2 regions of the Bradyrhizobium sp. 44 genome follow, and region 1 is predicted to be linked to the other one. Evidence: predicted binding sites of a transcription regulator. Region 1 holds the regulator's gene; the other holds the start of a gene.

Region 1 (5,367 bases):
CGCGGACGCCGTCGTGATCCAGGAGGACACCGTCGCCGCCGGCAAGCGTGTCACGATCAAGGAAGCCGCGATCGCCGGTCGGCACATCCGCCCCGCCGGCGTCGATTTCCGCGAGGGCGACGTGCTCCTGCGCAAGGGAAGCCGTCTCACCGAGCGCGACCTCGCGCTCGCCGCCGGGATGAATCATCCGCACCTTGCCGTTTACGGGCGTCCGAAGGTCGCGATTCTCGCCACCGGCGACGAGTTGGTGATGCCGGGCAGCACGCCCGGCCACGGCCAGATCGTCTATTCCAACGGCTACGCCCTGCACGCGCTCGCCCGCAGCGAAGGCGCCGAGACCATCGACCTCGGTATTGCCGCCGACACGCTGGAGGCCACCACCGCCGGCATCCGCCGCGCCCGTGAGAGCGGCGCCGACATCCTGATCACGACCGGAGGCGCATCGGTCGGCGACCACGATCTGGTCCAGCAGGCACTGCGGGACGAAGGCATCGCGATGGCGTTCTGGAAGATCGCGATGCGGCCAGGCAAGCCGATGATGCACGGGCGGCTCGGCGCAATGGGCGTGATCGGTCTGCCGGGCAATCCCGTGTCGTCCTACGTGTGCGCTTTCCTGTTCATGGTGCCGCTGATTCGTGCCCTGTCGGGCCGTTCAGTGCTTCACCATCGCCGTGAGCGCGCCGTGCTCGGCCGCGATGTCAGCGCCAACGACCAGCGCGAGGACTATCTGCGCGCGCATCTGGAGGAGCGTGACGATGGCACACGCGTCGTTCTTCCCGTCAATCATCAGGACTCTTCGCTGCTTGCGAATCTCGCTGCAGCACAGGTACTTCTCGTGCGCGCACCGTTCGCGCCGAAGGCCGAAGCCGGCACGGCTTGCGAAGTGTTGCGGCTCCCTGTCTGAGCGCCCCGGCAATGCGCGTTCCGCCAACTTTGCTCTGTTCACGGTAAATTAAGCAGTTGCGGAACATGTATCGAACATATAGTGTCCGTTCATGATTTGTTTCGAGCATGTAGCGGCATATTGCCGAATTCAGCGTCTCGGAATCGGACGACATCAACCGGGGGACTTTGGTCGAGATGTTAACGCGCAAACAATACGAGCTTCTGCGGTTCATCAGTGAACGTCTGAAGGAAAGCGGCGTACCGCCCTCCTTCGACGAGATGAAGGATGCGCTCGACCTGCGCTCGAAGTCGGGCATCCATCGCCTGATCACGGCGCTCGAGGAGCGTGGCTTCATCCGACGCCTGCCCAACCGCGCTCGTGCGATTGAAGTCATCAAGCTGCCGGAGCTCCAGGCAGCCGCCGGCAGCCGCCGCGGCTTCACGCCGAGCGTCATCGAGGGCAATCTCGGCAAGGTGCGTGCGAGCTCCAGCCTGCCCGCGGACGACGGCGAACGTCCCGTCGCGGTGCCGGTGATGGGCCGCATCGCGGCCGGCACGCCGATCGAGGCGTTGCAGACCCGCAGCCATACTATCAGCGTACCGCCTGACATGCTCGGCTCGGGCGAGCATTACGCGCTCGAAGTGCGCGGTGATTCCATGGTCGAGGCCGGCATCCTTGACGGCGACATGGCGCTGATTCAGCGCAACGAGAGCGCCGATACCGGCGACATCGTGGTGGCGCTGATCGACGACGAGGAAGCGACGCTGAAGCGCTTCCGCCGTCGCGGCGCCTCGATCGCGCTCGAGCCCGCCAACGCGGCCTATGAGGTCCGCATCCTGCCGCCCAACCGGGTGAAGATTCAGGGCAAGCTGATCGGGCTTTACCGGAAGTACTGATACCGGGAGTGCTTGATACCGGGAGTGCTAGGCGCCTCGCGCGCTTCCGATCGGCATTGCCGGTCAGAGATTGGAGCGGATCATCGTCCGCTCCGGCTGGATAGTCTTTCTGGTTCTGCACAGTCTATCCGGCCCCTCCTCCGGCGCTGGCTCCTCGCGATGCCCACGAAGCAGCACCGCTGCGCGGCCCAAGTGTTCGAGGAAATGGCGGCCAGCGATCGTCCGCAACGTGCGGAATGCGATCGAGCAACCGTTGCAGCCAAGTCGGCAATATCCGGGCCGGCAACATTCGGACACGCGCCTCCCGAATGCATCGCAGCAGGCTTTGTTCCTATTGAATGCGGGAAAGATAATGTGATCGCGGCTTGCGGAAACCAGCCGCAGATTTGCCCACAACCAAGCAGAGCGTTCGTGCTTCCACTCTGATAGAGGCCTGCGCCTCGAAGAGACGCGGGTTGCTATCCCAGCATGAGGAGCACCCGATGTGTGACTACAGCTTGCATGCCGTCGCGTCGCGCCCCGCCGAAGTCGGCGAGACGATCGTCACGACAAGCTTCCGCGGCACCTCGACGCGAGGCTTCGCCTCGGCAGCCGATCCGTCTGTTGCCGTCTGCCTGCTGCCGGGAACGGAGCTCGCCTTCGCCGACGACGTTCGCTACGACAATCGCTGGATTTGGACGCGCACCATCAATTCCCGCGTGGGCAAGTTCGGCAAGATCGACCCGCACGTTCCCGACCGCCATCATGACGCGATCGAATTCCCGGACGGCAAATATGTGCTGGTGACGCAGCTCGTCGAAGGCCAGCGCGCGACCGTGCTGCAACTGCCTGTGACCCAGCCGGTGACGGAGCGCGAGCACAAGGCGCAGGTCATCGCCGACAGGCAGCCGACCGTCACGCGCCTGCCGATCGGCTGACGCAGCCGCCTACGGGGTCGGAGGTCAGGATTGAATTGCCATCGCCGGCCGTGGCCGGCGAGATGGCGTGGTTTGCGCCCAGCGAATCCGAGCAGATGCACCAATCCACTGCATTGCTCCGCACCGTCAGATCAATCGTCGGCCTGCAAGTCGGTCTCCGCCGGCGTTGCGTCCTTGATGCGGGGCGCGATCGCCTTGGGCGCAAGGCTGCCGTCGAAATCACCCTCGCCTGCGCCGGCTGGCAACCAGGGGCGGCTCGCGCCTCTCGCCCTCACCGCCTGAACCGCAAAGCCGTCACCACGCCGCATTAGCGCCAGCGCGCTCTGGCTGGCGAGCCGCTGCCGATCGACCACCATCGCCGCGCAATCGGGCGGCGCGGGACGTGCCGTCACCACCAGCGCGGCCCGACTGCAATCGTCCGCGAGAGCGTCGACGCGTAGCGCCAGCGCGACCAGCCTCCCGTCGGCCAGTGGCGTCACGCAGCCGGATTCGTCACAGGACACGCCGTCGGCCAGAGAGGCTCGGCCGGCATCGCGCGGATCTGCGTCGGCAGCGAGCCATTCCTTGAGCAAAAAGCTGTCCTTGCTCGTCCTGATCAGGTGCAGATATCCGTCCCTGCCCCGCACCGCGACGCTGGCGCCATCCCCGGCAATCAGGATGTCGGGCTGCCGCGCCGACAGTCCCCAGAGGATCGCTGCCAGCAGGACCAGGGCGCCGGACCAGCGTAGCGGCGTGCGCAACAAGCCTAGCACAATGATTCCCAGGCTCGCCGCGATCAGCGGCGTGATCCCGAACGCCGGGATGCGGCCGACCGCGCCCGGCAATGCCGCGACCCAGCGCGAGACCGCGACCATCCACTCGATGCCGATCCCCATCAGCCACCAGAACACGCTGTCCAGCCCGAACGGCGCAGCAAGCAGCCCCAACAATCCCGCCGGCATCACCAGCGCCGAGACCACCGGCATCGCGCCGAGATTGGCAAGCACGCCAAACGGCGTGACACGGTGGAAATGGAAAGCGGCGTAGGGCGTGGTCGCAAGTCCCGCAATCAGCGAGGCCATGAACAGCATCGCGATCTCGCGGCCACCCCACATCGCAATGCGCGCGGTCGCCGAATGGTCCGGCGAGGCAAACAAATTGGGCATGCCGATCTGCACCAAGGCGACGAGCCCGAGCGTTGCCGCAAACGACATCTGAAAACTCGGATGCACCAGTGCTTCCGGCGCGACCGCCAGCACGATCAGCGCGGCGACAGCAAGCGTGCGAAAGGTGATGGCGCGGCGATCGACCATCACCGCGATCAGCACTACCGCCGTCATGAAGAACGATCTTTGCGTTGCGACCTCCGCGCCCGACAGCAGCAGGTAGAACGCAGCAGCGACCAGCGCGGCGGCCGCCGACCATTTCTTGATGGCGAAGCCGGCCGCAAGTCCCGGGATCAGAGCGAGCAGCGCCCGCACCGCGAAGAACACGACACCGGCAACGACGGCCATGTGATAACCGGAAATCGAGAGCACGTGGCCGAGACCGGAGATGAACATCGCATCGTTGACGGGCGTGGTGATCGCATCGCGCCGCCCGGTAAGCAGCGCGGTCGCGATCGCCCGGTTGTCGCCGTCGAGCGTCGCCCGGATGCGGGCATCGATCGCATCGCGCAGGCCTTGCATGAAGGCCGCATAACGCAGCCGCAAGCCGGCCGTCTCAGGCGGCGGCGCCACCGTGATCGCGCCCATCGCGAAGCCGGAGGCGCCGATGCCCTGGAAGAACATGTCACGCGAAAAATCGTAGCTGCCGGGCCGCACCGGCGCGAGCGGCGGCATCAGCCGTGCCTTCAGCTGAACGAAGCTACCGACCTCCGGCGCGGTGCCTTTGCGGACCGACAGGCGCACGCGCTCAAGCCTGACGTCGCTGCGTTGCGCCTCCATCGCAGTGACGCGCAGCACGAAACGATCGGTACGCTCGCGGATGTCGCGAGCCTCGACAAAGCCCGACAACGACACCGAATAGAGCGCCTTTGCCAGTACCGGGTGGGCGATGCGCACCGTCTTCCAGGTCGCGACGGCAAAGCCGGCCGCGACCGCCGCGATCATGATGGCTGGGGCGAACAGCCGGCTCCGCCGCAACAGAGCCGCGCCAAGCAGGAGTGCAATGGCGGTCGTGGCAACGACCCACAGTACTGGCTCGTGATCGGCAGAGAAATAAAGCGCGATGCCACAGCCAAACGCGACGGGCACCCACGGCAACAGCCGCCCGGCGCCAGCCTCGGCGCGCAGCCACGCCTGCAAGGTCTCGGCCAGCGATGTCCAGAGGTCGAGACCTGCAGGCGCAAGGCCGCCCGCAGACGATGTGCGGCCCGCGGGCCACGTCCCCGCGATCCCCTGCGACCGTACCGGCCGGCCCGGCTCCGCCATTCCCTGCACTCGATGATACGCAACGAAGTCAGAAGCTACCGGAACGTGCAGGCGGGTGGATAGCGGTACGGATCAGGAACGGAAGGGCGCGACCGCTACTTTTCCTCTTCCATCGTCACGGCGACATCGGCCTTGGCCGACAGCCGGACCTTGTTGCCCTCGATATCGGCGACGAGGCCCTTGTCGATGAAGTGATGATGCCCCTTGTGGCTGCCCTCGCCGCTGTCCTTCTTGGTCAGCTTGATGCGATTGCCTTC
Region 2 (5,367 bases), on a different contig from region 1:
GCGCCGTTGAGACTTCGGTAACCTAACCCCTCCAAGCTCCTCTCAGTATCGTTGCGTTGGAGTACCCACAGTGCTGGATTTTAACGAGCTGCGTGAACTCGCGGCCGATGTTCGCGTGTTCGTCGAAATTGCCGAAGACAAGGCCGAAGCGCTGCGCGCCGTCATCACGGCCTATGACGTGGTGCTCGCGATCTTCCCGTCCGGAGAGGGCATGGGCCTCCACGTCATCAAGGGCGGCGAGATCCTGGACCAGATTGCAAAATCACGAACCCATGCGAGCTACAGCCACACCGCCATCGCGGTTCCAGACCTGGAGCATGCGGAAGTGCTCAAGCACTTGACGGGTCCGGCCGACCAGCGGATTGCGGCTTAGAGCGCTTTCAAGCGAAGTCGATAGCGGTTCGCGCGCAGACGAGAATTTTTGCACTCTGGAACGCCCTGTTTTAGGAACAGGGCTTCTGCGCTCCCGTTGGCTTACTCAACCAACCAGGAGTTTGAGATGAAGAAGTTCATCATTGCGACCGCCGCCCTCGGCCTCATGTGCGGCTCTGCCTTTGCCCAGACCCAGACCGGCCCCGCCGCGCAGTCGGACAACATGCAGAAGCCCGGCATGAACAACACGGACAAGGGCACGATGACGAGGGGCACGACGGGCATGAGCCATGACGGCACGAGCAAGGGCGGAATGGTGAGGCCCGACGCCTCCGGCCAGGGCGGCTCCGGCCCCGGCAGCGACCAGGGCGGCACCAAGACTCGCAGCAACATGAAGTAAGCCGGTTTCCTATATCGCTTGCCTCTTGGCCGCGTCGCTTTCCAAAAGGCGGCGCGGCCATTTCATAACGGCTCCCGATGGAAACCTGTCGCCCGAAGCCGCGTTGTCCAACGCACTGCCGGGTGACAACCGGACGCAATGGGGATGTTGGACGCGGCGCATTTTTCCGGTTTCTGCCCGCGACATCAACGCATCGGTACGCGCTGACAACTAACCTGTTCCCGGCAAGTGCACTCTTACAAAGTGTACCCTTACAAAGTGCACCCTCAATACTGCACTCCTCACATAGGTGCGCGCACCGGAACGGTCAGGTCTCGCGCGAGTTGACCTATTACCAGGACAAGGAGATCGTCATGAGCGTTGAAGGTAAAGTGAAGGAAGGCGCCGGGTTCATCAAGGAAGAGATGAACGAACACGGCAAGTCCCCTGAGAGCCAGAAGAAAGCCCAGGAAGGTCGCGACTTGCGCAATGAAGGCCGGATCGAAGATGGCAAGCCGCCGAAGACGACGAAGCCCGGCACCGGTCACTAGACCGCGTTTCGAAAACCCCGTTTGCTAAAACCGCCGCTGGTCATGTCAGGGGCGGTTTTTCACGTTCATGACCAGGCGATATGTGACCATGCGATCTTTCGGTGGTGCGATCCTCCAACGACAGCGGACGTCTCGAACCATGCAGCGCGATGCTGGTAGAACGCTCCGGCTGTTGTATGGTCGGACGTTTCTTACGAGGGGCTGATGAAGATTGCCATTGTTGTCGCCGGCGTGATCGTTGTTGCCGCGGCCGTTCTCGTGGCGGTCCAGCCGAGCTTTCTGAAGCCTGCGTCACTGGCACTCGTGCAGAAGTCCGACATCCTCGGCTTTTCGCCCGGCATGACATTCGACGAGACCAACAAGCTCATCACGCAACGTCGCTACCGCTGCCGTCAGCTTCGCGATTCCTACGTCCTCGAATGCGCAGTCGACGGCGCCAAGGTCACGATCTTTGCCGACGACGTCGACCCCAAGAATCCGGACCCCAAACATCCCATCTGGCGCGTCAACGCGGAGTTGAGCAATCCGGGCCCCCAAGACGCTGCCGTCAAATCGATATCCGACCAGTTCAACGCCCAGCCAACCGGGGATGCCCGCGAGGGATGGATATGGACCGTCGGTCGTGGGCTGAAGCTGAGCTACGACGGCGCCGCCTTGAAGCTGGTGGACGAGGCAGAGGAAATCAGGCGGGGCAAGCAGGAAGCAAAGCGCTAGGGAGTGCTCCTGTGGTCGTGCCTTGGAGGAAGGGCACAGCAATCAATCCGCCTCAGATGCATGCCTCACCCTAACGCATCCGACACCCATTCTATCGCATCCGCGCAACTGTTCCTTAATGGGTTTCTCGCCTAAATTGCACTATTCTGGAATGAACGTGGCGAGGCTTGGTGCGAATCTTCGCGGGTGTACAGGCGATGCGCGGCGTCGCTGCGCTGTCGGTGGTCTGCGGACACGCGATCAGTGCGCGACCCGACATGGTCGGGCCGGAGCTTGCCGAGGGTGCGCTGACGATACTTGCGAGCGGCGTCGACATCTTTTTCGTGATCTCCGGCTTCATCATCGCGACCACCGCGACGGCACAACACAACCCGCTGGATTTCGCTTTCAGACGGGCCCTCAGAATTTTCCCGCTCTATTGGCTGGTGTTGCTGGCGGCGTTTGTCAGCTCCTCCTGGATCGCGCTGGCGCCGGGCGACCGCCCCGCTCTCGATCTCGGAACCATCTTCGCATGGACCTATCCGAACTGGTACCTTGGCCCAGCCTGGTCGCTGGCTTTCGAACTGCACTTCTACGTCGCCGTCGCCATCGTCCTGGCGATCAAGCCGGACCGGCTGTTCGAGATCTTGTTCGCTGGATTCGCCCTGGTCATTCTTGCCCTCGTCTTCGGCCTGGAGGCCGGGATCTACTTTCATCCGCTGGTGCTGGAATTCGGTGCCGGCGTTGTCATCGCCTATCTCCAGAGAAGCCGACGATTGCGCTTTTCGCGCCACTTCCCCGCCGTTTCCGCGGGCCTGTTCGTGGCCGGGTGGTACTGGATTTTCGTGCGCGGCGCGGCCGACCCGCAATTCGCGCGCGTCCTGACCTATGGCCTCGGCGCGGGATTGCTGATCCATGCTGTGGTCGCTGTCGAGATCGAGGGGCGATCCTTCTCACCGGTCCTGCAATGGCTCGGCAAGATCTCGTACGCGTTGTATATCGTCCATTATCTGGTGGTGAAATGGATCGCCAGCTTCGACGGACTGTGGCTTCTGTCGACCGTCGGGACAATCATCGCGGGCATCCTGCTCTCCATCGGTCTCGCCGCCGCCTTGCACGTCGCCGTTGAGGCACCGATCCTCGATTGGGGGCGCAAGCTAAGTCTGATGCGCAGACGCCGATCGCTGCCGGCCGTTCCGTGATCATCTCCCGACCCTGAATCCGGGCAAGTGCGGCCCTGGCTGCGTCATGGGCCACGAACAAATAAGGAACAAAAAACATCAGTCGGCATTGAGCCTGAAAAGGAGAGATCGCCGTGACCGACAACAAGATGGCTGGCAACACCGCAGGCAACACCCAAAAGGACCCGAAGGATTGGGTCTCCGGGGACGACCCGATGACCGGCGCCCAGGAATCCTATCTCAAGACCCTCGCCGAGCAGGCCCACAAGCCCCTCCCCAAGGAGGATCTGACCAAGGCAGAGGCGTCAGAGCTGATCGACACGATGCGGCAGAAAGCCGGGCTCGAGAAGTAAACGGCGCTGCATTTCGAAACCCGAAAGATGGGCGGCGGCTGACAGGGAGGCCGCCCGTCGCCAAGCGCCAATTTGTACCAATCATCGCCGGCGAGCGCGGTCCTCTGCGGCAGGTTCGCGGCCAGACAGCTAATCGCTTTCGACGACCCTCACAGCCAGCTCAGCGACCGCACGCCGGCCGGCCGCGACGAGGCCGTCGATCTCGCGTGTCTCGTGCTTGGCGCAGTGGATGATCCGTTCGGCGACATACCGGCGCGCGGTGTAGGCTTCCATCACCTCAGGCATCATCTCGCTGACGCGCTCCAGCGCCCTGTCCATGTGCGACAGCGTTCGTTCGTTGAACTCCTCCAGAAGCAACATCACCTGTCCTCAAACTCATAATGAATACGGCTAGTCGTGTTGGCGGGCGGACGCCGATCGAGGCATGCACGCTCCGTCCCGCGAGACGGGAGAGCCTGACTCCACCGATGATCTGAAGTGCCGCCAATACTGGAAAATTGCAGGCGTTCGGCCAACGCGGCATTCACAAACGTTAAGCGTGATGCGTTTCGTTGGCACCTGCGGCGTCAGTGCACTATCCCGTAAGGTAGCCGTCGGTGCTCGCGAACAGCACCGCAATCACGCAGTTAACTGCGTGTCACCGTAATGCGTAATTCCCGACGCATAGGCCAAGATCTGACCCCACGGTCATTGCCAGATCACTTCGGCAGACCGCGAATTGCCAGCTTGACGACTGTAAGGACAACGAAGGCGGGCGCGCCGTAAACGATTGCATTCACGGCCCAAGTGATGGCGACGCCCAGGAAAACGGAACTGCCAACCGCTCCCCAGAAAAGGTAGGCTGCGGATATGCCCGGCATCTCCCATGCCATCACAGCGATGGAGTAGTCGGTGAGCTGCTCCATGACGAGCAGCACCGTCGAGACGAGCGCCCCGATTGCCAGTGCGACGATGAGAACGGATTTCATTGTGTTCAAGGGCCCAACAGCCCCATCAAGATCGGAATCATAAAATAAGCTGCCAAGCCGAGGAGGCCCCCTACGGCAAGCTTCACCCAACGCCGTTGGATTTTCGGCTCGAGCCATGTCGCCAGTTTGACCCAGAGCGCATACGCCCATCCAGCAACAATCGAGCGGATCAGTGCAAACAGAAGCTCACCTAGGATATTGGCCATGTCCGTTAGTCGCGTCATTGCCGCGAGGAGTTCATCTGCGAGCGGCTACACAAGCCTATCCACCCGTGAGTGAGGTGGCCAATTCTGCGGTTGCGTCACCGTTCTGACCGCCCGGTTCGCGCTGTGGGGAGCATCGCGTGAAGGGGCTCGTGGTCTAGCGCTTGAGCACTGCCATCGCAATTCATGCCCTTAGTTCGCACGCTCGGCGCGGCGTCGTGACTGCTGACATCAGGGTGGCAGCAGCGGTGTGCGACGAGCCCCGCGATGCCGCTCAAATCTGCGGTCAACCAAAGGACATGCCATGAAGTTCGCCTCCACTCGCCTGATCGCCACCGACATCAAAAGCATGGTTTCGTTCTACGAAATGATCACCGGAGTTTCCGCCGAATGGCTCGCGCCGGTGTTCGCCAAGATCGTGACGCCGGGCGCCAACCTGGCAATCGGCGCAGCCGAGACGGTCGCGCTCTGGAAAGAAAACAGTGCCGAGCCCGGCGCCAATCGGACCGCCGTGATCGAGTTTCAGGTTGAGGACATCGATGCGGATTATGAGCGCCTGAAAGACAAGGTCACGCTGGTGCACGAGCTGAAAACGATGCCATGGGGCAACAGGACGTTCCAGTTTCGTGACCCCGAAGGCACCGCAGTATCGCTCTTCACGCCGCCG

Evidence for each region. The regulator LexA, encoded in region 1, represses DNA repair genes until DNA is damaged. The targets are predictions, from matches to a motif close to TGTTCNNNNTGTGTTCNG.
Region 2: the regulator LexA is predicted to act here: its motif matches at 3,251-3,268, upstream of IVB41_RS21325 (DUF3072 domain-containing protein).

Annotation. Positions count from the first base shown of each region.
Region 1 covers NZ_JADPIY010000020.1:308,868-314,234, reverse strand. The annotation lists gene glp (gephyrin-like molybdotransferase Glp) at 1-904, shown strand, start outside; gene lexA (transcriptional repressor LexA) at 1,081-1,782, shown strand; gene IVB41_RS23650 (hypothetical protein) at 2,265-2,699, shown strand; gene IVB41_RS23645 (ComEC/Rec2 family competence protein) at 2,831-5,110, opposite strand; gene IVB41_RS23640 (DUF2171 domain-containing protein) at 5,206-5,367, opposite strand, start outside.
Region 2 covers NZ_JADPIY010000016.1:991,491-996,857, reverse strand. The annotation lists gene IVB41_RS21350 (hypothetical protein) at 71-373, shown strand; gene IVB41_RS21345 (hypothetical protein) at 500-772, shown strand; gene IVB41_RS21340 (hypothetical protein) at 1,126-1,302, shown strand; gene IVB41_RS21335 (hypothetical protein) at 1,507-2,016, shown strand; gene IVB41_RS21330 (acyltransferase) at 2,187-3,197, shown strand; gene IVB41_RS21325 (DUF3072 domain-containing protein) at 3,326-3,529, shown strand; gene IVB41_RS21320 (hypothetical protein) at 3,659-3,889, opposite strand; gene IVB41_RS21315 (hypothetical protein) at 4,228-4,497, opposite strand; gene IVB41_RS21310 (hypothetical protein) at 4,503-4,703, opposite strand; gene IVB41_RS21305 (VOC family protein) at 5,005-5,367, shown strand, end outside.